One region of the Enterobacter chinensis genome, then DNA from elsewhere that is predicted to be linked to it. Evidence: predicted binding sites of a transcription regulator. Region 1 holds the regulator's gene; the other holds the start of a gene.
The links. The regulator CRP, encoded in region 1, controls carbon source genes, mostly activating them, when cyclic AMP is high. The targets are predictions, from matches to a motif close to ATGTGANNNNNNTCACAT.

Region 1 (11,442 bases):
GACGCAGGTCAACAATCGCAGCGTGGATATCAGCAATCGCGGCCAGGCCGAGGTTCGCCTCCTGCAGGCGCACGCCGCCGGTTTCGAGGCACAGCACAGCCTGAGTCGGAATGCCGTTGCGGTTATCTTCCGCCGCCAGCTCCAGCGCTGCGGCCATTTTGGCGCCGGACACTTCGCCCATGCTGCCGCCCTGAAACGCGCCTTCAATCGCCACGACAACGGCTGGCTGACCGTTGATCGTGCCTTTCGCCACCACCATGCCGTCATCGGCCTGCGGGACAATACCCTGCGGCCCAAGCCACGGAGAGATAATGCCTTCAAACGGATCCAGCAGTTCGCGGTAGCTGCCCTCGTCGAGCAGGGCCTGCGCGCGCTGGCGCGCTTTTAATTCGATAAAGCTGCTGTCATCACGCATGGCTCACCCCCTCAAAAACCTGTTCGATACGAATGCGGGCCACGCCCGGCGTCGCGCCGAAATCATGAATGGTCAGCTTTCCTGCCGGCAGGCTGCTGACGGTTTGCAGGCGGTTGAATAGCGCCTCCCAGCGACCACGGCTGTTGTCGACTGAGGTGGTGATATCAATGGTTAACGTCTGGCCCGGTTCGGCGGTGAAGAGCACCTCCATATCCCCGGAGCCGACTACCCCTGCCAGCGCCCTGCCGCTTAACGCGCGGCTGGCTGGCACGGTCAATGTAATTTTTTCCATAACATCCTCTTAATGCTTTGAGTAAGGCGATTCGACGCGGTCAAGAAACAGCGTGGCGGCAAGCAGGTCGGCAGCACCGCCCGGGGAGGCATTAAGTGCCAGCATCTGACGGTCTAAGTTCGCCAGCGCCTGCTGACCCGCGAGGGTTGCACAGCCTCCCGCATTCAGTACCGCACGGGCACCTTCCTGCATGGCGTCCAGCCCCTCCATTCCGGCGCGCGACAGCACGCAGGTATCGGTGAGCGACGTCATGATTGCCATCAGCGCGTCGAGCCTGGCCTGCGCTTCACTGCTGCCGTTGAGACGGCTGAGGCGAAGCTGCGGCAATGCGCGCTGCATAACGTGCGGGAACGCCTGCTGAGCCTCTTCGCGGGCGCCCGGCACGCGATAACGGTGCGTGGCGCGCAGGCCTTTGCTGAACACCTTCGGCGCCGCATCGTCCGGAAGTTTCGCCAGCTGCGCGGCGGTGCTGGCGACGTCTTGCGCCCAGGCATCTCCGCCCAGCATCGCCACCGCGCTGACCAGCAATCCCAGCGCCCAAATCGCGCCGCGATGGGTGTTTACGCCCCCGGTTGCGGCCATCATTTGCTGCTCGCCTTCGCGGCCGAGCCGCCCGACGGTTTGCCGAAGCGCAATATCTGCCGGACGCTGCCAGCTTTGCTGCGCCAGCGCCTGAAACGTGAGGGTCAGGCTGTGCGCGGAGCGCTCCATCAGCGCAAGGGATAAATCGTGGTGCGCGCCGTTCCCCCGACTGTCCACCAGACCGGGTTTCGGGCTTAAACGTGCTTCGTCGATCAGACACTGCGTGGCGGTTCGCGCCAGCCATTCGGCACCGCCTTCAACCTGAATCTGGGGCAGAAGTTTCATTACCAGCTCCGGAATTTCGCAGGTGGGTTGTAGAGACCGCCGGACCACTCCACGAGGTCTGATACGCTGCCTGCCGCCAGCAGAGAGCGGGTGGCGTCGGTGCGGCGAATCCCCATATCTTCCGGGTAGACCACTTTGCCGCTCTGGCGCAGTTCCGCCACGCGTTTGGCGTCCACGCCCAGGCCGATATCGGTGATCCCTGCAACGGCCGCGACCATGGCACGGCGCTCTTCCAGATCTTTCGCCCGGTAAAGGTAGGCAATCCCCTCTTCCGTCAAGACGTGCGTTACGTCATCACCGTAGATCATCACCGGCGCCAGCGGCATACCGGAGGCTTTCGCCACGTCAACGGCATCGAGTTTCTCCACGAAGGATGGCTTCACGCCCGCCTGGAAGGTTTCCACCATCTGCACGACGAGTTTTTTACCGCGCTGCATCGGGTCAGGCTCGGTGATCATGTTCAGCCAGGCCGGGGTAGCGTGACGACGACCATGCGGGTCATGGCCCATGTTTGGCGCACCGCCGAAGCCGGAAAGACGACCGCGCGTCACGGTTGAGGAGTTGGCGTAACCGTCAACCTGCAGCGTAGAGCCGATGAACATATCCACCGCGTACTGGCCTGCCAGCTGGCAGAAGGCGCGGTTGGAGCGCATAGAGCCGTCGGCACCGGTAAAGAACACGTCCGGACGGGCGCGGATGTACTCTTCCATCCCCAGCTCGCCGCCGAAGCAGTGCACGCTTTCTACCCACCCGCTTTCAATGGCCGGGATCAGCGTCGGATGCGGGTTCAGCGTCCAGTGCTTACAGATTTTGCCCTTCAGGCCGAGCTGTTCGCCGTAGGTAGGCAGCAGCAGCTCAATCGCCGCGGTGTTAAAGCCGATCCCATGGTTCAGGGACTGCACCTGGTGTTCTGCGTAGATGCCCTTGATAGCCATCATCGCCATCAGGATATGTTCCTGCTTGATCAGGCGCGGGTCGCGGGTGAACAGCGGTTCGATAAAGAACGGTTTGTCCGCCACCACCACGTAGTCGATCCAGGAGCCAGGTATATCGACGCGCGGCAGGTCGCACTCGTCGTCCACCAGCTCGTTCACCTGCGCGATGACGATCCCGTCGTGGAACGCGGCAGCCTCGACCAGCGCCGGGGTATCTTCGGTGCTCGCTCCGGTGTAGAGGTTGCCTTTGCGGTCGGCTTTAAAACCGGCAATCAGCGCCACGTTTGGCGAAAGGTCGACGTAGAGGCGTGAGTAAAGTTCGATGTAGGTGTGAATCGCACCGATTTCGAGCTGACCGTCTTCCAGCAGCTGCGAAATACGAAGGCTCTGCGTCCCGGAGAAAGAGAAGTCCAGCTTGCGGGCGATGCCTTTCTCAAAGATATCCAGATGCTCGCTGCGGCCGACGCTCGGCATGATCATATGCAGGTCGTGGACAATTTGCGGGTTCACTTCAGCGAGGGAGCGGGAAAGGAAATCTGCCTGCTTCTGGTTGTTGCCTTCCAGAACGACTTTGTCGCCCGGTGCGATCAGCTTCTCCAGCATGGCGACAAGATCGCCGGTCGGCAGTACCTTGCCCTGCACCGGTACGGACGCCAGACGACGTGCTTTTTCGCTACGTCGGGTGTTCCATTGCCGGGTGGGTGTTTGCCCAGATAACATTATTAACCTCCTGATTCAGCTAATCATTTTGATTTGCTTAACGTTGAGTAAAGTGTGCGCTCTGGTGAGAAAGGCATCAATTAAGCGTAGAGCGGAATCATTAGCCTGAGAGTAATAATCAAGGTAAAGATTTGTGATCGGGATCAGTTCATGTTTCGGAAAACCAGGCTAAACGGGGTACAATTCGGAAAGTATCGTTAATTTCCGACAAGAATCAGCATCGCGCTTATGACCCAAATCATTCCATCAGACTTCGACATTGCAGCCGAAGACAGCACTGAGTTCGTGCCTATGCGCGGCGTCGCCAATCGCCATTTGCAGACCATGCTGCCGCGACTGATCCGCCGCAAGGTTCAGTTCACCCCGCACTGGCAACGCCTTGACCTGCCAGACGGTGACTTTCTGGATCTCGCCTGGAGCGAAGAACCGGAGCAGGCCCGCCATAAGCCGCGTCTGGTGGTCTTTCACGGCCTGGAAGGCAGCCTGCACAGCCCCTATGCGCATGGGTTAATTGAGGCGGCAAAAGCCCGCGGCTGGCTCGGCGTGGTGATGCATTTTCGTGGCTGTAGCGGCGAACCCAATCGTCAGAAACGCATCTATCACTCGGGTGAAACCGAAGACGGAACGTGGTTTTTACACTGGCTGCGTGAAAACTTTGGCACAGTTCCCACCGCTGCCGTGGGCTATTCGCTGGGCGGAAATATGCTGGCCTGTCTGCTGGCGAAAGAGGGTGAAAGCGTACCGCTGGATGCCGCAGTGATTGTCTCCGCGCCGTTTATGCTGGAGCAGTGCAGCTACCACATGGAGAAAGGCTTTTCCCGCGTCTATCAGCGCTACTTGCTCAACCTGCTGAAGGCCAACGCGGCGCGTAAGCTGAAGGCCTACCCGGATACCCTGCCGGTCAGCCTGCGCCAGCTGAAAAAAGTGCGCCGTATTCGCGAGTTCGACGATCTGATCACCGCGAAAATTCACGGCTTCGCCGATGCGATTGACTATTATCGTCAGTGCAGCGCCATGCCGCTGCTCAGCAAGATCGCGCAGCCGACGCTCATCATTCATGCCAAAGATGACCCTTTTATGGATCATCACTCGATCCCCGCTCAGGAATTCCTGCCCGACAACGTTCACTATCAGTTGACGGAGCACGGCGGCCACGTCGGGTTTATCGGCGGTACGCTGCGTCGCCCGAAAATGTGGCTTGAGACGCGTATTCCTGACTGGCTAACCCCTTATCTGGACGGTGCAAAATGATTATTCCCTGGCAGGATCTGGCTCCCGAAACGCTCGATAATCTGATTGAAAGCTTTGTATTACGCGAAGGCACCGATTATGGTGAACAGGAACGCTCGCTTGAGCAAAAGGTCAACGATGTAAAGCGCCAGCTGAAAAGCGGCGACGTATTGCTGGTGTGGTCAGAACTGCATGAGACGGTCAATATCATGCCCCGCAACGCGTTTCACGGCTGATCTTCCAACCTTTTCAGTCAGGGAGTTGCTATGTCTGCCAGACATCCGGTTATTGCCGTTACGGGGTCGAGTGGTGCGGGAACCACCACCACCAGCCTCGCATTTCGCAAGATTTTCGCCCAGCTGAATCTCCGTGCGGCGGAGGTCGAAGGCGATAGCTTTCACCGCTACACACGTCCGGAGATGGACATGGCCATCCGTAAGGCGCGCGATCTGGGTAAACACATCAGCTACTTCGGCCCGGAAGCCAATGACTTCGGCCTGCTGGAACAAACCTTTCTGGAATACGGTAAGAGCGGCAAAGGGCAGTCCCGCAAGTATCTGCATACCTATGATGAAGCCGTGCCCTGGAATCAGGTGCCGGGCACCTTCACCCCCTGGCAGCCGCTGCCGGAACCCACCGATGTGCTGTTTTACGAAGGATTACACGGCGGCGTGGTCACGCCTCAACACGACGTGGCGCGTCACGTGGATCTGCTGGTCGGGGTGGTCCCTATCGTTAACCTGGAGTGGATCCAGAAGCTGACGCGTGACATGAGCGAGCGCGGCCACTCGCGCGAGGCGGTGATGGATTCCGTCGTTCGTTCAATGGAAGACTACATCAATTACTTAACGCCGCAATTCTCCCGCACGCACATTAACTTCCAGCGCGTGCCGACGGTGGACACCTCCAACCCGTTCGCCGCCAAAACGATACCGTCCCTGGATGAGAGCTTTGTGGTGATCCATTTCCGCAATCTTGAAGGTATCGATTACCCCTGGCTGCTGGCGATGCTGCAGGGCTCATTTATTTCGCACATGAATACGTTGGTAGTGCCGGGCGGGAAAATGGTGCTGGCGATGGAATTAATCATGACGCCGCTGGTGGAGCGGTTGATGGAAGGGAAGCAGATCGCATAATCAGTTTTGCCCGGTGGCGCTGCGCTTACCGGGCCAACAATCCGTAGGGCGGGTAAGCGCAGCGCCACCCGCCAAAAGATTAAGCCTCGATCACTTCATACGAATGGGTAATTTTTACCGCTTTCTCCAGCATTAACGCCACAGAGCAGTACTTCTCCGCAGACAGGTCCACCGCACGCGAGACCGCCGCGTCTTTCAGTTCTTTACCGGTGACAACAAAGTGCAGATTAATGTGGGTGAACAGGCGTGGCGCCTCTTCGCGACGTTCTGAGGTGAGTTTAACCTCGCAATCTGTCACGTCATGACGACCTTTTTGCAAAATCGACACTACGTCAATCGCACTGCATCCACCTGCTGCCATCAGCACCATTTCCATTGGGCTTGGTGCTTTGTCGCCGGAGTTACCATCCATCAAAATCTGGTGTCCTGACGCGGACTCGCCCAGGAACGTTAAACCTTCAACCCACTTCACGCGCGCTTGCATATTTTTGAACTCCAACGTTGCATTTTTGGTGACAGATTACGCGTGTGTTACATTTCTCGCAATGGAAGGCGACCTGCATCATGCTGAAGCGAGACACCAGGAGACACGCGGCGAAAGCTATGCTAAAACACTCAGGATGCTACAGTAATACATTGACGTTACACGTGTATGCAGAGGACATCAAACTTTACTGGCTGCGAAACGTTACGGTAGCCGACTTCCCAGGGTATGGGTAAGAATTCGATTGCAACCCCAGAGTCCGGATGCATCTGATGACTCTGGTGACAGCTTATAACAGAGGATAACAGCGCATGGTGCTTGGCAAACCGCAAACAGACCCGACTCTCGAATGGTTCTTGTCTCATTGCCACATTCATAAGTACCCATCGAAGAGCACGCTGATTCACCAGGGTGAAAAAGCGGAAACGTTGTATTACATCGTTAAAGGCTCGGTGGCAGTGCTGATCAAAGATGAAGAAGGGAAAGAAATGATCCTTTCTTATCTGAACCAGGGCGATTTCATCGGTGAACTGGGCCTGTTTGAAGAGGGCCAGGAACGTAGCGCCTGGGTTCGTGCAAAGACAGCATGTGAAGTGGCTGAAATTTCTTACAAGAAGTTCCGTCAGCTGATTCAGGTTAACCCTGACATCCTGATGCGTCTTTCTTCCCAGATGGCGCGCCGTCTGCAGGTCACCTCAGAGAAAGTGGGTAACCTCGCCTTCCTGGACGTGACCGGCCGTATTGCGCAGACCCTGCTGAACCTGGCGAAACAGCCAGACGCAATGACCCACCCGGACGGCATGCAAATTAAAATTACCCGTCAGGAAATTGGTCAGATCGTTGGTTGTTCCCGTGAGACAGTAGGCCGTATCCTGAAAATGCTGGAAGATCAAAACCTGATCTCCGCCCACGGTAAAACCATCGTGGTCTACGGAACGCGTTAATTCCGCTTAAACGGCGTGCCACCACAAGGTGTCACGCCGTTTTTGTCTCTACTCCCCATGTGGCGCAGGCTGATCTATCACCCGGAAGTTAACTACGCACTGCGACAAACGCTGGTGTTATGTCTTCCTGTGGCCGTAGGCCTGATCCTCGGACATCTTCAGCAAGGCCTGCTGTTTTCTCTCGTCCCTGCCTGCTGCAACATTGCCGGTCTGGACACGCCGCATAAGCGCTTTTTCAAACGCCTGATTATTGGCGGCTGCCTGTTTGCGGGCTGTAGCCTCGCCGTACAGCTTCTGCTTGCCCGGGATATTCCGCTGCCGCTGATTCTGACCGTGCTGGCCATGACCCTCGGCGTCACGGCCGAAATCAGCTCGCTGCATGCCCGCCTGCTTCCCGCCTCATTGATTGCGGCCATTTTCACGCTTAGCCTCGCCGGAAATATGCCGGTGTGGGAGCCGCTGCTGATCTACGCCCTGGGAACGCTGTGGTACGGGCTGTTTAACTGGTTTTGGTTCTGGCTGTGGCGCGAACAGCCGCTGCGTGAATCCCTGAGCCTGCTCTATGTGCAGCTGGCGGATTACTGCGAAGCCAAATACACCCTGCTCACCCAGCATACCGATCCGGAAAAATCCTTGCCGCCGCTGCTGACGCGCCAGCAAAAGGTGGTGGATCTGATAAGCCAGTGCTATCAGCAGCTGCATATGCTCGCCGCCAACAAGAACCACGAATACAAACGGCTGCTGCGCACCTTCCAGGTTGGGCTGGATCTGCAGGAGCATATCTCCGTTAGCCTTCACCACCCGCAAGAGGTGCAAAAGCTGGTCGAGCGCAGCCACGCCGAAGCGGTGATCCGCTGGAACGCGCAGACCGTGTCGGCGCGCCTGCGGGTCCTGGCTGACGATATTCTCTACCACCGCTACCCCACGCGCTTTAACATGGAAAAACAGCTCGGCGCACTGGAGAAAATCGCGCGCCAGCATCCGGATAACCCGGTCGGCCAGTTTGCCGCCTGGCACTTCAGCCGCATCGCCCGCGTGCTGCGTACACAGCGCCCGCTTTACCCCCGCGATCTGATGGCGGATAAGCAAAAGCGGCTTCCGTTATTGCCCGCGCTCAGAAGCTATCTTTCTCTTAAATCTTCCGCTCTGCGCAACGCCGCCAGAATTAGCGTTATGCTCAGTACCGCCAGCCTGATGGGCATGGCGCTGCATCTGCCAAAACCCTACTGGATCTTAATGACCGTGCTGTTTGTCACCCAGAACGGTTACGGCGCTACGCGGGTGCGTATTCTGCATCGGGCCGGCGGAACGATGGCGGGGCTGATTATTGCGGGCGTGACGCTGCACTTCCACGTGCCGGAAGGTTATACCCTGGCAGGGATGCTGGCGATTACGCTGGTAAGCTACCTGATTATCCGCAAAAACTACGGCTGGGCGATGGTGGGCTTCACGGTGACGGCGGTATACACACTGCAGCTGCTCACGCTCAATGGCGAACAGTTTATTGTCGCCAGGCTGATTGATACCCTGATCGGCTGCCTGATTGCCTTTGGCGGCATGGTCTGGCTGTGGCCGCAGTGGCAAAGCGGGCTGCTCAGGCAGAACGCTCACGACGCGCTGGAGGCCGACCAGCAGGCCATTCGCCTGATCCTGAGCGACGACCCGCAGCCCTCCCCGCTGGCTTATCAGCGGATGAAGGTCAACCAGGCGCACAACGCCCTGTTCAACTCGCTCAACCAGGCAATGCAGGAGCCGGGCTTTAACTCGCACTATCTGGCGGACATGAAGCTCTGGGTGACCCACAGCCAGTTTATCGTCGAGCATATTAACGCCATGACGACGCTGGCGCGCGAGCACACGATGCTGACGCCAGACCTGGCGCAACGTTACCTGCAGTCGTGTGAGATTGCGTTGCAGCGCTGTCAGCAGCGTCTGGAATATGACTCGCCGGGTGAGTCGGGAGATTCGAATATTCTGGAAGCGCCGGAGACGTTAACCCACGGGCCTATGAGCACCCTGGAGCAACATTTACAGCGCATTCTGGGGCATCTGAACACCATGCACACCATTTCGTCGGTGGCATGGCGTCAGCGTCCGCATCACGGGATTTGGCTAACCCGCCGGTTGAAGCGAACCGAGTATTAGCCTTTAACGATCTTCGCGACCGCCGCGGCAAAGCGGGTTAATCCTTCTTCAATGTCTTTGTCTTCCACCACCAGCGATGGCGCAAAACGCATCACGTCCGGTCCCGCATTCAACACCATCACCCCTTCGTGGGCGGCGGCGTGCAGGAAATCGCGCGCGCGACCTTTGTACTGTGGCTTCAGCTCGGCACCAATCAACAGGCCCATGCCGCGGATCTCGCTGAACACGTCGAACTGGTCATCGATCTGCTGCAAATGCTTCACAAACAGCTCGCGCTTTGCGTTCACACCGTTCAGCACCGCCGGCGTATTGATGATGTCGAATGCCGCACCGGCAATGGCGCAGGCCAACGGGTTACCGCCATAGGTAGAACCATGCGACCCCACGTGGAACGCCGAAGCGATGTCCTGAGTGGTCAGTACCGCACTCACCGGGAAACCGCCGCCGAGCGCTTTGGCGCTGGTCAGAATATCTGGCGTCACGCCGTAGTGCATGTAAGCGAAGAGATCGCCGGTACGCCCCATCCCGCTCTGCACTTCATCAAAGACCAGCAGCGCCTGATGCTTGTCGCACAGCTCGCGCAGACCTTTCAGGAATTCCGGGGTTGCCGCGGTCACGCCGCCTTCACCCTGAATAGGCTCAACCACCACCGCGCAAGTGTGATCGTCCATCACCGCTTTCACCGCATGCAGATCGTTAAACGGCACGTGGATAATGTCAGCTGGTTTCGGCCCAAACCCGTCGGAATACTTCGGCTGACCGCCAACGGAGACGGTAAAGAATGAGCGCCCATGGAAGGCATTATGGAAGGCGATGATTTTGGTTTTGTACGGACTGTGGCGCGTGGTTGCGTAGTAGCGCGCCAGCTTGAAGGCGGTTTCGTTAGCTTCGGTGCCGGAGTTCATAAACAGCACGCGCTCGGCAAACGTGGCATCAATGATCTTGCGGCCAAGACGCAGCGCCGGTTCGTTGGTGAACACGTTGCTGGTGTGCCACAGGGTTTCGCCCTGACTTTTCAGCGCGTCCACCAGCGCAGGATGGCAATGACCGAGCGCCGTTACCGCAATCCCGCCCGCGAAATCCACGTACTCTTTACCCTGCTGATCCCAGACGCGGCTGCCTTTCCCCTTCACCGGGATAAACTCAGCCGGTGCATAAATCGGCAGAATCACTTCATCGAATGTCGCGCGGGTAATTGCTGGTTGTTCAGTTGCCATGTCATGCCCATCCATTTTATGTCACATTGATTGTGAAAATATAATCACAAAATATGCATAAAAAATCACAGCAAGGCAACAGATATTCAGCGATTGAGGAAATTTGCCAGCAGTGCGTGCCCCTGTTCGCTGAGAATACTTTCCGGATGGAATTGCACGCCTTCGAGATCCCATACTCGGTGACGAATCCCCATGATCTCCTGCGTATCGCTCCAGGCGGTCACGTCAAAACAGTCAGGCAACGTCGGTGGGTCAATCACCAGCGAATGGTATCGCGTCACGGTCAAAGGATTATTGAGACCCGTGAATACCCCGGTACCGGCGTGAGCGATCGGAGAGGTTTTACCGTGCATCACTTTCGCAGCGCGCACGATGGTGGCACCAAACGCCTGGGCAATCGCCTGATGGCCCAGGCAAACGCCCAGGATCGGTAGCTTGCCGGCATAATGTCGGATAACGTCAAGAGAAATACCCGATTCTGACGGCGTACACGGCCCCGGTGAAATCACGATTTTCTGCGGAGCCAGCGTCTCAATATCGGCGAGATCGATCTCGTCATTGCGGCGGACAACCACCTCAGCACCCAGTTCACAAAAATACTGGTAAAGGTTCCAGGTGAAGGAATCGTAGTTATCAATCAGCAGAATCATGGCGGCTCCCGAAAAAAATGCCGCCCTATTCTACTCAGATTCCCGCGCTTCGCTCACAACTTTGGCAAAGATAGCGTTTAACGCGGTTAAATCTCCCGTTGCGCCACTTCGATTAGCGGCCACCCACAGCTCGGGATCGATATCGCGCCAGTCCAGTGAGTAACCCGCGTGGAGTGCCAGTTGCTCAAAGAAAACGCGTTGGGCAATGCCGTTGCCGCGCATAAAAGGATGCAGCATATTGATTTCACAGTAGTAATGACTAACTTTGTCAACAAAAGCCGCCTTCTCAAGGCCCACAAGATACTTTTCGCTTTCAAGCGCCGCCATCAGTTCATTGCCCATCTTCTCGATGTATTCGAAATGGCAGAACGGAATATCACCTTTAAAAATATCATCGGTTCGGAACT
Region 2 (11,442 bases), on a different contig from region 1:
ATTTTCCCGCACCGTTTTCCCCCATCAGGGCGTGAACCTGGCCGGCATAGCAGTCGAAGCTGATATCGGTCAGCGCGTTAACACCGGGGAAGGTTTTCCCGATGCCGCGAAAAGAGAGATACGGATCAGACTGTCGCATAACGTCTCCGTGATTCCTGTAGTGTGTACGTCTGGCCCCTCACGATGCGTGAGGGGCACAATCACAGCGTATTACTTACCGCCCAGTCCTTTTTTCGCCAGCTCCTCTTTGAAGTTGTCGCGGGTAATCAGCACCACGTCGGTCACTTCGGTAAATTTCGGCGGCTCAGCCCCTTTGGTTACCCAGTTGTAGAGCATCTCGCTAGATTTGTAGCCGTGAACGTCCGGGCTTGGCAGCAGAGAGCCGTAGAAGCCGGTAGCCTGCGCTTTGGACAGCTCGCTGACGGCGTCAACGCCGTTGATGCCAATCCCGATCACGTCAGCCGCTTTGAAGCCCTGGCCTTCCGTCGCGCGTACTCCGCCCAGCACGGTGTTGTCGTTCATGCCGACCACCAGCCAGTGTTTCACCTCCGGATGCTGAACCAGCATGGAGTTCGCGGCGTCGAAAGCACCCGGGATATCGTTGGATTTGGTGGGGACTTTGTAGATCTGTTTTTCCGGGAAGCCGGCCGCTTTCAGCGCGTCCATTGAACCGGAAGTACGGCGGCGAGCCGTGTCCAGCTCATCCGCAGTGATGGCCATCACTGCGGTCTCTTTGACATCCCAGCCACGCTTTTGCATCTCTTTATAAAGTTCCTGGCCCTGACGTTCGCCGATTTTGGTCGCCGCCATCATCACCAGCGGAACGCTGTCCATTGGCTTGCCTTTGGCGTTAACGAACTGATCGTCAACGGCAATGACTTTCATATCGTAACCTCGGGCTTTCGCCGCGATTGCCGAGCCGAGCTTTGGATCCGGAGTACAGATAACGAAACCTTTCGCGCCGCTGGCCGCCAGGCTGTCAATGGCGTTCAGGGTTTTCTCACCGTCAGGCACGGCGATTTTAATCACTTCAAAACCTAAATCTTTCCCGGCTTTATCGGCGAATTTCCACTCAGTCTGGAACCAGGGTTCTTCGGGCTGTTTTACCAAAAAACCGAGTTTTAAATTCTCAGCGATAGCGGATTGTGACATAACGGCAGCCAGACCGATGGCCGCCAGCGCTTTAGTAAATTTGTGCATGGTAAACTCCAGCTTTAGCATTCTTTTCTGTAGGGAATATTTGCGTGCTTCTTATTTAATCGGACTTAAAACAAGGCATTAGCGCTTACCTCGTCATAAGCGTTATTGCTGGTGATAGTTTTAGCGGGAAATTAATCATCCATAAGAGAGCCCCATCACACCGCAGAATTACAGTAATTGCGTACATAAATTCAGCGGAAAATGACATAAAAAAGGCAGGATTTGTCGGACAAATGAAAGAGGGTTGAGCAGGATTATCCATAAGATTAGCTAAGATATCCCTGATGCCCGGCTACGCACGAAAGGACTCCCGATGTTAAAAAGGATGCAGCATGTTTTTCATCAAAAATGTACCACGCCCTGAAGATTCGTTATTCCGCAGAATTTGATTTAGCGCAATTTAATTAATGCATCATATATTCGAAATAATTAATCCGTATTTCTTGTTTTTACGGAGCATTACTCCAACTTAATATCCCCCAAAGAGTAACAGTATATCTCTTCATTAAAAAACATTAATTATCAATCAATTAATGCATATTTATTCGATGGCGAGCTAATTGTATTTCTGTACTATATTAAAGTTTGTAATGTATGGTAAATACAGCCCAATTAAGAGTTTTCTTAGACCACAGACAAGGGTATGCTTATTTATATCGAACACAGGAAGTGAATTTCGGTCGACTTCTGTCGCTGCAGAATGCTTATTTCTGCTCTTTTTCTTCGTATTTGCCTGACGCTCAGGTTAAGCAACGGACATCACGTCCCACAGTCAATAAGGATATGAGTATGGCTACCCAAACGATGATGCAAAAACTTAATGCGCAGATGAACCTTGAGTTCTACGCCTCGAATCTGCACCTTCACTTAAGTGCCTGGTGTTCCGAGAAAAGTCTCACGGGGTCTGCCACATTCTTTCGCTCTCAGGCGCAAAGTAACGTCACCCATATGATGCGCGTCTTTAACTTCCTTAAAGCCGCAGGGGCCAATCCTGTCGTTAAAGCCCTTGATGGAATTAATGAAGACTACTCCTCACTGGAAGAACTGTTCCAGAAAACGCTTGAAGAATATGAACAACGCTGCAGCACGCTCAGCAAACTGGCCGATGAAGCCAGAGCGCAGCAGGACATTACCACACTCACGTTCTTACGTGATATGGACAAAGAGCAGCAGCAGGACGGCATGCTGCTGAAGACGCTGGCGGATGAAATCCATAATGCGCAGCAGGCAGGTTTATGCCCTGAGCAAACCGATCGTAATCTGCTCGACATCGTGGCCGTGCAGCATCACTGAGTCTTTTGACCTGCTTCCGTTCCGGGGGCAGGTTCCCCTTCTTAGCTCCAACCTTCTGCTTTTGCTGAAATTTAACAAATCAGATCTTGCTCCCAATGATTAACCACACAACGTGTAATGATTTATTTAATTACATAATCATTGTCGAGGGAGCATCATGATCACCATTGAATTTGTTGTCATTCTCCTCTGCCTGCTGACGGGTACACGTTTCGGTGGGATGGGGCTTGGGTTAATAAGCGGTATTGGCCTTTTTATTTTATGTTTTGTTTTTGGTCTGCAGCCGGGCAAGCCGCCGGTTGACGTCATGTTGACCATTCTCGCGGTGATTGGCTGCGCGGCTACCCTTCAGACTGCGGGCGGCCTCAACGTCATGATGCAGTTTGCCGAACGTCTGCTGCGCAAACACCCGCAACACATCACCCTGCTCGCCCCTTTTACCACCTGGATGCTGACCTTTCTGTGCGGGACCGGGCACGTGGTGTACACCATGTTCCCCATCATTGCGGATATCGCCCTGAAAAAAGGGATCCGCCCGGAACGCCCAATGGCCGTGGCATCGGTGGCATCGCAGATGGCGATTACGGCATCCCCCGTTTCCGTCGCCGTCGTATCGCTGATCTCCATCCTGGCGGCACAGCATGGGATCGGTCACGTATGGGGGATCCTGGAAATACTCGCCGTGTCGGTTCCCGCTTCACTTTTCGGCGTGGCCATTGCGGCCCTGTGGAGCTTACGCCGCGGGAAAGACCTGGCTGACGACGCGGAATTTCAGGAAAAACTGAAAGATCCTAAACAGCGCGAGTTTATCTATGGCGGGACGGAGACGTTAATGAACCAACGTTTCCCAAAACAGGCCTACTGGTCCACGTGGATTTTCTTTGCCGGGATTGCCGTGGTTGTTCTGCTGGGGGCATTTCCTGAACTGCGTCCCGCCTTTGAACTGAAAGGCAAAATGACGGCGCTGTCGATGAACCTTGTCATCCAGATGATGATGTTGATTGCGGGCGCCGTGATGCTGATGGCCTGCAAAGTGAACGCGTCCGCGATCTCTAACGGCGCGGTGTTCAAGGCAGGTATGGTCGCGATCTTCTCGGTGTTCGGCGTGGCGTGGATGAGCGATACCTTCTTCCAGGCGCATCTCGACGAGCTAAAACTGGCGCTGGAAGGCGTGGTGAAAAGCCACCCGTGGACCTATGCGATTGTGCTGTTTCTGGTGTCAAAACTGGTGAACAGCCAGGCGGCTGCGCTGACGGCCGTTGCGCCTATGGGCCTTATGTTAGGTATCGATCCGAAAATGCTGATCGCCTTTTTCCCGGCCTCATATGGCTATTTTGTCCTGCCAACCTACCCAAGCGATTTGGCCTGCATCGGCTTCGACCGTTCAGGCACCACCCGCATCGGCAAATTTATCATCAACCACAGCTTTATTCTGCCAGGGCTGATTGGGGTAAGCTGCGCGTGCGCGGCGAGCTACCTGCTGGTCCAGACATTCTTTTAGCGGCATCAACGGGCGACAGATACCGTCGCCCATTTCCCCGCTTTAGTGGGACTCACCCTGCGGCGTGAATCGCAGTTCAATCAGCGCAATGGCTTTCTGGATCGCACGAAGCGTAACCGGGTCAGCGGCAGCAGGATGGCTGGCGAAATCGATGTTTTTCAGCTGCGCAGACATCTTCTCGCGCACTTCAACCGGCGCAATCACGTCCAGAACATCAAGGATTTGTTTGATAACCAGCTGGCATGCGACAACGTCAGACACCAGCTCCTGATCGGCGCTCAGGTTTTGTGACATGGGGGCTTTCTCCTTATTTAAAGGCCGCCATAGTAGCAAAATGCAGCCCCTTTCATCTCTCCTTCGTCGTCTGCAGAGACAAAAAAACCTGCCGAAGCAGGTTTTTTTGTCAGAACATGGCGCCCGGCGGCACGTCTTTGAACGTGCGGCAGTAATTGGCCCACATGCTTTTCAGGATTTTGCGCAGTTTCACGATGAGGCTCCATTAACTTGTTATACAACTTTATTGTCAACGTGCCTATAATATGACCATCATCACAAAAATCAATATTTTTGTGATGCACATCACAATTTTCTCAGGGTGTGGCCTGATAGCGTTCATCTCTGACCCGTTGCAAAGAGTGAGGGCAGATTGCCCGGCTATTCCTGGCATTGCAGTGGGCATCTGCGGGTACGATAACGTATTTCCATCCACTCAGAGCGAACCATGAAAAGAGTCATTGTAGCCGGCACGCTCCTGCTGCTCGCAGGGTGTAGTATTAACCGCCAGGCTGAAGTCAGTAGCCTCGACGCGCCTAACGGCATCGTCCGCCTCGACTACGGCCAGGCAGTGCTGCAAAATGCGTATTCCGATGAGTATGTGAATAACGGCACGGCGGCAAAAGCGTGTCAGAGCATGGGGTATGCCACTGCTTCAGCGTATGGTCAGCCCATCAAAACCTGCACCCTGACCAGCGGCGCGTTATGTCTGAACGAGAGCGTAACTATCCAGTATAAATGTATGGGTTATGCCGTTACCCCTAAGTCAAATAATCCGTGGTATTGATCAAGGCTGCCAGCGTTTGCTGGCGGTTTATTTATTACGAACAAAAACAATTCTCAATAATAAATATAAACATCGCCAATGCGTTTTATTCCCATTCGTATTTTAAATAAAGAAATAAAAATTTTACGTTTTGCAAATAATTAAATAACAAATTATAGTGTCGCTCATTGTGAACCAGAAATAATAACCCGGAGCGCCACCATGCTGAAATCTGAAATGATCGACAAGCTCAACGCACAAATGAACCTTGAGCTTTTTTCGTCTCTCCTCTACCAGCAGATGAGCGCCTGGTGCAGCTACCACAGCTTCGAAGGCGCAGCCGCGTTTCTGCGTCGTCACGCTCAGGAAGAGATGACCCACATGCAACGTCTGTTTGATTATCTGACAGATACGGGCAGCCTGCCGCGCATTGAAACCGTGGCATCCCCTTTTGCTGAATATAATTCTCTCGACGAACTGTTCCGTGCCACCTACGAGCACGAGCAGCTGATCACACAGAAAATTAACGAACTGGTTCATGCCGCTATGACCAGCCAGGATTATCCAACCTTTAATTTCCTGCAGTGGTACGTTGCTGAACAGCACGAAGAAGAGAAGCTGTTTAAATCTGTTCTGGATAAATTAGCTCTGGTGGGTAAATCAGGCGAAGGTCTTTACTTTATTGATAAAGAACTTTCCACTCTTGATACGCAGAATTAATCTCAATGCGGTGCTGGTTTCCGGCACCGCGTTAATTTCCCTTTCCCTCCCCCACATCAAAACACGCATTTTATTCCCTGTTCGCCTTGTTTATGTCATACCTGAACGTCGTCCCACGTCGGATTGTCGGCAGCGCAATACGTAAACCTTTCATTACACCCCTTGTAACGGTGGTTTGACGAATTATCGCTTTTGCCTTACTCTGCGCCGCAGATTTTGCCGCGATTAAGAGCCGTTGTAGAGGAAAGCGTGAAAAACAGAACCCTGGGAAGTATTTTTATCGTCGCCGGAACGACAATTGGCGCAGGAATGCTGGCAATGCCCCTGGCCGCCGCAGGCGTGGGATTTGGCATGACCCTGCTGCTGCTGGGTACGCTTTGGGCATTGATGTGTTACACCGCCCTGCTGCTGCTTGAGGTTTACCAGCATGTGCCCGCCGACACCGGTCTGGGTTCACTTGCGTCGCGCTACCTGGGACGTTACGGCCAGTGGATAACCGGCTTTAGCATGATGTTCCTGATGTACGCCCTGACCGCCGCCTATATCAGCGGCGCCGGAGAATTGATCGCCTCCAGCGTTAATGACTGGTTCGGCTCAGACATTACCCCTGCAACGGGGGCTATCTTCTTTGCGCTCATCGGCGGCGGTGTGGTCTGCGTGGGGACGTCGCTGGTCGATCTGTTTAACCGTTTTCTGTTCAGCGCCAAAATTCTGTTCCTGATAGTCATGCTGGTCCTGCTGGCACCGCATGTTCACAAGGTCAATCTGCTGACCCTGCCGCTGGAAAAAGGTCTGGCGCTTTCCGCCATCCCGGTCATCTTCACCTCGTTTGGCTTCCACGGCAGCGTGCCGAGCATCGTTAGCTATATGAACGGCGATATTCGCAAGCTGCGCCGCGTCTTTGTCATCGGCAGCGCGATCCCGCTGATCGCCTATATTTTCTGGCAACTGGTGACCCTGGGCAGCATTGATTCCTCAACCTTTATTGGGCTGATGGCACAGCACGCTGGCCTGAACGGTTTTCTGCTGGCACTGCGCGAGGTCGTCACCTCCCCGCACGTTGAGCTGGCGGTACACCTGTTTGCCGACCTGGCGCTGGCGACCTCGTTCCTGGGTGTGGCCCTTGGCCTGTTCGATTACCTGGCCGACCTGTTCCAGCGTCGCAATACCGCCGCAGGGCGTTTACAGACCGGGGCAATCACCTTTCTGCCGCCGCTGGCATTTGCGCTGTTTTATCCACGCGGGTTTGTGATGGCGCTGGGATACGCAGGGGTGGCGCTGTCGGTCCTTGCCCTGCTCCTCCCTTCCCTGCTGGCATGGAAGAGCCGCCAGCAGCATCCGCAGCAGGGGTACCGCGTGGCAGGGGGAAAACCGCTGCTGTGTGTTGTGTTTGCCTGTGGGGTGGTGATTATTCTGGTGCAGGCGTTGATTGCAGCGGGAATGCTGCCGGAAGTGGGTTAAATAAAAAAGGGGCTATCATCAGCCCCTTTTTTTATCAGTGCAAACAGCAGCTCTTAAACTTCTTCCCGCTGCCGCAAGGACACGGATCGTTACGCCCAACTTTCGTGCCATTCACCGTCGGTTTCTTCACTTCCGGCTGTTGCGGGTTGTTAACCCAGTAGTTATACAAGCGCAGCGCCGCAGGCTGAATACGCTCAATGCTGGCTTTATAGTCTTCTTCGGTCAGCGCATCCAGCTGGTCGCTGTTCTCTTCCGTACCGTGCAGCGCAATCACATCAAGATCGGCCTTCAGCTCTTCCGGCAAGGCTGACCAGTCCGTCAGCGCCACGCCGCGCATGTAGCCGTAGCACCACTCTTCCACAACGGTATAGCTCTCACCGTCCACGTCGTTGTACCCAAACATCGGTTCAAACTGATCCGGATATTCGCTCAGGCGCTCGGCAATATCGTTCATATGCTTAAAGCAGAGATCGATAAAACGGTTCATCTCACGATCGTTTTTCCAGCGTGGAATGTATTTTTCACCACCCCACACCGCCACCAGCCAGGCATCTGGCTCAACGACAACAGGGCCGGAAAGCACTGCGGTGAACATGCCGTCCAGTTCGGACACGTCAATCACGGACGCATCATCATGACCGTAAGACATTAACGTCTCTTCAAGCCACGCCATTTCGCTTTCATTTAATGGGCCTTCAGTCATCGCTGACACTCCTGATAAAAAGGAAACGATCCTAACACATATCTCACGCCTCTCCGGGCTGAAGTTTAGGTCTTTATTGCTGCAAAAACGTGCAAATCGTGACCTTTGCACAACTTATGGGCTTTATTGTTAACGATATGTGATCTCCGCTGTAATTTCTTCTCCTCCCACAGGGCGGCATAACGCGGCGCTCTATACTCAAACAGGTCACAAGCCCGTCAATGGATTAACCATTCTGGCAACGTTTTTGCTTACTGTTCTTCGCGCGATGCTGCGCAGGGAAACCTCGCCGTAATATGCAGGATGCCGTCTGTATCTTGTTCGTTTAGTGCATTTTGTTCTTGTTCGTGTTTTGGATTGGCTGCGCCGTCGGGCGTTTGGGTTTACGCCGTGGTGCAAAAACCTCTTTGCTAAGGAACATAATAATGTCGCTGAAATTTATCAGAACTCCTCTTTCTCTCGTGTTGGCCGGCTGCCTGGTGACGGCGTTTTCCGCCAGGGCAGATATTGTGATTGGTGTGGCCGGGCCGTTCACGGGTCCTAATGCCACCTATGGCGATCAGTACTGGCACGGCGCAACTCAGGCCGCTGAAGACATTAACGCCGCGGGCGGCATTAACGGTGAGAAGATCAAACTGGTTCAGGGAGATGACGCCTGCGAACCTAAGCAGGCCGTAGCCGTCGCCAACCGTTTAGTTGACCAGGATAAAGTCAACGCCGTGGTCGGCCATTTCTGCTCCTCTTCCACAATGCCCGCCTCCGAGGTTTACAGCGATGCGGGGATCATCGCTATTACCCCCGGCTCGACCAACCCGCTGATTACCGAACGCGGCATGAGCGACATCTTCCGCATGTGCGGCCGCGATGACCAGCAGGGCCAGGTTGCCAGCGACTTCATCATCGACAAACTGAAAGCCAAACGCGTGGCGATCATTCACGATAAAGACACCTATGGTCAGGGTCTGGCTGACGCCACCAAAGCGGCGCTGGCAAAACGCGGGGTTCAGGATGTGATGTACGAGGGGCTATCGCGCGGTGAAAAAGACTTTAACGCGCTGGTCACCAAGATAGGCGCACAAAAACCGGACGTGGTGTTCTTCGGCGGGTGTCATCCGGAAGCTGGCCCGCTGGTTCGCCAGATGCGTGAACAGGGCGTACAGGCGAAATTCTTCTCCGGTGACTGTATCGTCAACGAAGAGATGGTAACCGCGGCGGGCGGCCCGCAGTACACCAATGGTATTTACATGACCTTCGGTAAAGATCCGCGCCTGATCCCGGACGGTAAAGCGGTTATCGAGAAATTCCGCGCCGGTAAATTCGAGCCGGAAGGTTACACCCTTTATTCTTATGCTTCCGTACAGGCGATTGCAGCGGCCTTCAAGGCCACCGGCGGCAAGGACTCAGCCAAAGCCAGCGAGTGGCTGAAAGCTAACTCCGTCGACACGGTGATGGGCAAAAAAGCCTGGGACAGCAAAGGCGACCTGAAAGTCTCTGACTATGTGGTTTACCAGTGGGACGACAAAGGAAAATATAAGGAAGTACAGTAACGGGACGGAGTCACGCTCAACGTCGGCGGGCCTGCCTGCCGGCGCGTAATAAACATCAGGCTGCGCGGCTCGCGCAGCCTATAAAACGAGCGCGCTAAAATGAGTACATTCTTCCTGCAACAGTTAATCAATGGCTTAACGCTGGGCTCCGTCTACGGCTTAATCGCCATCGGCTACACCATGGTGTACGGCATTATCGGCATGATTAATTTCGCCCACGGCGAAGTGTATATGATTTCCGCCTATCTCTGCGCCATTGGCCTGGCGCTGCTGTCATTCTTCGGCCTGCAGTCGTTCCCGCTGTTGATCCTTGGGACGCTGGTTTTCACCATTGTGGTGACTGGCGTATACGGCTGGACTATCGAGCGTATTGCCTACAAGCCGCTACGAAACTCCACGCGCCTCGCTCCACTTATCTCCGCCATCGGGATGTCGCTTATCCTGCAAAACTACGCGCAGCTGAGCCAGGGCCCCCGCCAGCAAGGGGTGCCAACCATGCTGGACGGCGTTATTCGTCTGCATCTGGGCGATGGGTTCGTTCAGATAACCTACACCAAAGTGTTTATTCTGCTCGCCTCGTTTGCCGGCATGCTGGTGCTCACCTGGATAATCAACCATACCCGTCTTGGGCGGATGTGCCGTGCGGTGCAGCAGGATCGAAAAATGGCCTCCATTCTGGGCATTAATACCGACCGGATCATTTCGCTGGTCTTTGTCATCGGCGCAGCGATGGCCGGCCTGGCGGGCGTGCTGATCACCATGAATTACGGCACCTTTGATTTCTACGTCGGGTTTGTGATCGGCATTAAAGCCTTTACGGCGGCGGTACTGGGCGGCATCGGTTCTCTGCCCGGCGCGATGCTCGGCGGCCTTATTTTGGGCGTGGCGGAAGCGCAGTTCTCGGGCATGGTGAACTCGGACTATAAAGATGTCTTCTCGTTTGGGCTGCTGGTCATGATCCTGATTTTCCGGCCCCAGGGGCTGCTTGGGCGCCCGATTGTGGCCAAAGTGTGAGGGAGAACGACATGGTATCGCACGCTTTTTCGCTTAAACGCTGCATTCTGGACGCGATTTTTTCGGGGCTGATTGCGCTAATTATCTTCGGCCCCATTGCGGGCGTGGTGCTGGACGGGTACAGCTTTAACTTCGCCGGACAGCGACTGGCCTGGATGGTCGGCATTGTGATGCTGGGGCGTTTTCTGCTGAGCGCGTTCTTAGGTACCCCTGCCGGTGCCCGTTTCCAGGCGCGCTTCGAAGCCGATAGCGCAGGCGTGTATGTCCGGCCACCGGAATACAAAAGCCGCATGCGCTGGATTATTCCCCTGGTGATTACCCTCGCGATTTGCTTCCCGTTTGTCGCCACCAAATATGTGCTGACCGTCGCCATCCTCGGGCTGATCTACGTGCTTCTTGGCCTGGGGCTGAACATCGTCGTGGGCCTGGCCGGTCTGCTGGACCTGGGATATGTCGCTTTCTACGCGATTGGCGCTTACGGTCTGGCGCTGGGGTATCAGTATCTCGGGTTAGGCTTCTGGAGCATGCTGCCGCTGGCGGCAATCATGGCGGCCGCCGCAGGTGCTCTGCTCGGTTTCCCGGTACTGCGCATGCACGGTGACTATCTGGCCATCGTCACCCTCGGCTTCGGGGAGATCATTCGCCTGATACTGAACAACTGGCTGACATTTACCGGCGGACCGAATGGCGTGTCGGCCCCTCCCCCCACCTTATTCGGTCTGGAATTTGGTCGGCGTGCGAAAGAAGGAGGCGTGCCATTCCACGAGTTCTTCCACCTGACCTACAACCCGAATATGAAATTTATTTTTATCTACGCGGTGCTGTTTCTGGTGGTGATGCTGGTGCTCTATATCAAGCACCGCCTGACGCGAATGCCGATTGGTCGGGCGTGGGAAGCCCTGCGTGAAGACGAAATTGCCTGTCGCTCAATGGGACTGAATCATGTTCTGGTCAAGCTGTCGGC

Region 2: azuC (stress response protein AzuC) is a predicted target of CRP. The motif match lies at 4,562-4,579, and genes of this name have one in related genera.

Annotation. Positions count from the first base shown of each region.
Region 1 covers NZ_JARDVI010000008.1:43,990-55,431, forward strand. The annotation lists gene PYW49_RS20885 (biotin-independent malonate decarboxylase subunit beta) at 1-415, opposite strand, end outside; gene mdcC (malonate decarboxylase acyl carrier protein) at 408-707, opposite strand; gene PYW49_RS20895 (triphosphoribosyl-dephospho-CoA synthase) at 717-1,574, opposite strand; gene mdcA (malonate decarboxylase subunit alpha) at 1,574-3,229, opposite strand; gene PYW49_RS20905 (hydrolase) at 3,458-4,480, shown strand; gene PYW49_RS20910 (YheU family protein) at 4,477-4,695, shown strand; gene PYW49_RS20915 (phosphoribulokinase) at 4,726-5,595, shown strand; gene PYW49_RS20920 (OsmC family protein) at 5,675-6,079, opposite strand; gene crp (cAMP-activated global transcriptional regulator CRP) at 6,391-7,023, shown strand; gene PYW49_RS20930 (YccS/YhfK family putative transporter) at 7,081-9,168, shown strand; gene argD (bifunctional acetylornithine/succinyldiaminopimelate transaminase) at 9,165-10,385, opposite strand; gene pabA (aminodeoxychorismate synthase component 2) at 10,472-11,035, opposite strand; gene PYW49_RS20945 (putative adenosine monophosphate-protein transferase Fic) at 11,066-11,442, opposite strand, start outside.
Region 2 covers NZ_JARDVI010000006.1:169,460-180,901, forward strand. The annotation lists gene araG (L-arabinose ABC transporter ATP-binding protein AraG) at 1-139, opposite strand, end outside; gene araF (arabinose ABC transporter substrate-binding protein AraF) at 211-1,200, opposite strand; gene PYW49_RS18235 (non-heme ferritin-like protein) at 1,990-2,493, shown strand; gene PYW49_RS18240 (anaerobic C4-dicarboxylate transporter) at 2,651-3,994, shown strand; gene PYW49_RS18245 (DUF2766 family protein) at 4,037-4,288, opposite strand; gene azuC (stress response protein AzuC) at 4,398-4,481, opposite strand; gene yecR (YecR family lipoprotein) at 4,716-5,054, shown strand; gene ftnA (non-heme ferritin) at 5,256-5,753, shown strand; gene tyrP (tyrosine transporter TyrP) at 6,003-7,214, shown strand; gene PYW49_RS18270 (YecA/YgfB family protein) at 7,249-7,917, opposite strand; gene PYW49_RS18275 (branched-chain amino acid ABC transporter substrate-binding protein) at 8,343-9,464, shown strand; gene PYW49_RS18280 (ABC transporter permease subunit) at 9,564-10,478, shown strand; gene livM (high-affinity branched-chain amino acid ABC transporter permease LivM) at 10,490-11,442, shown strand, end outside.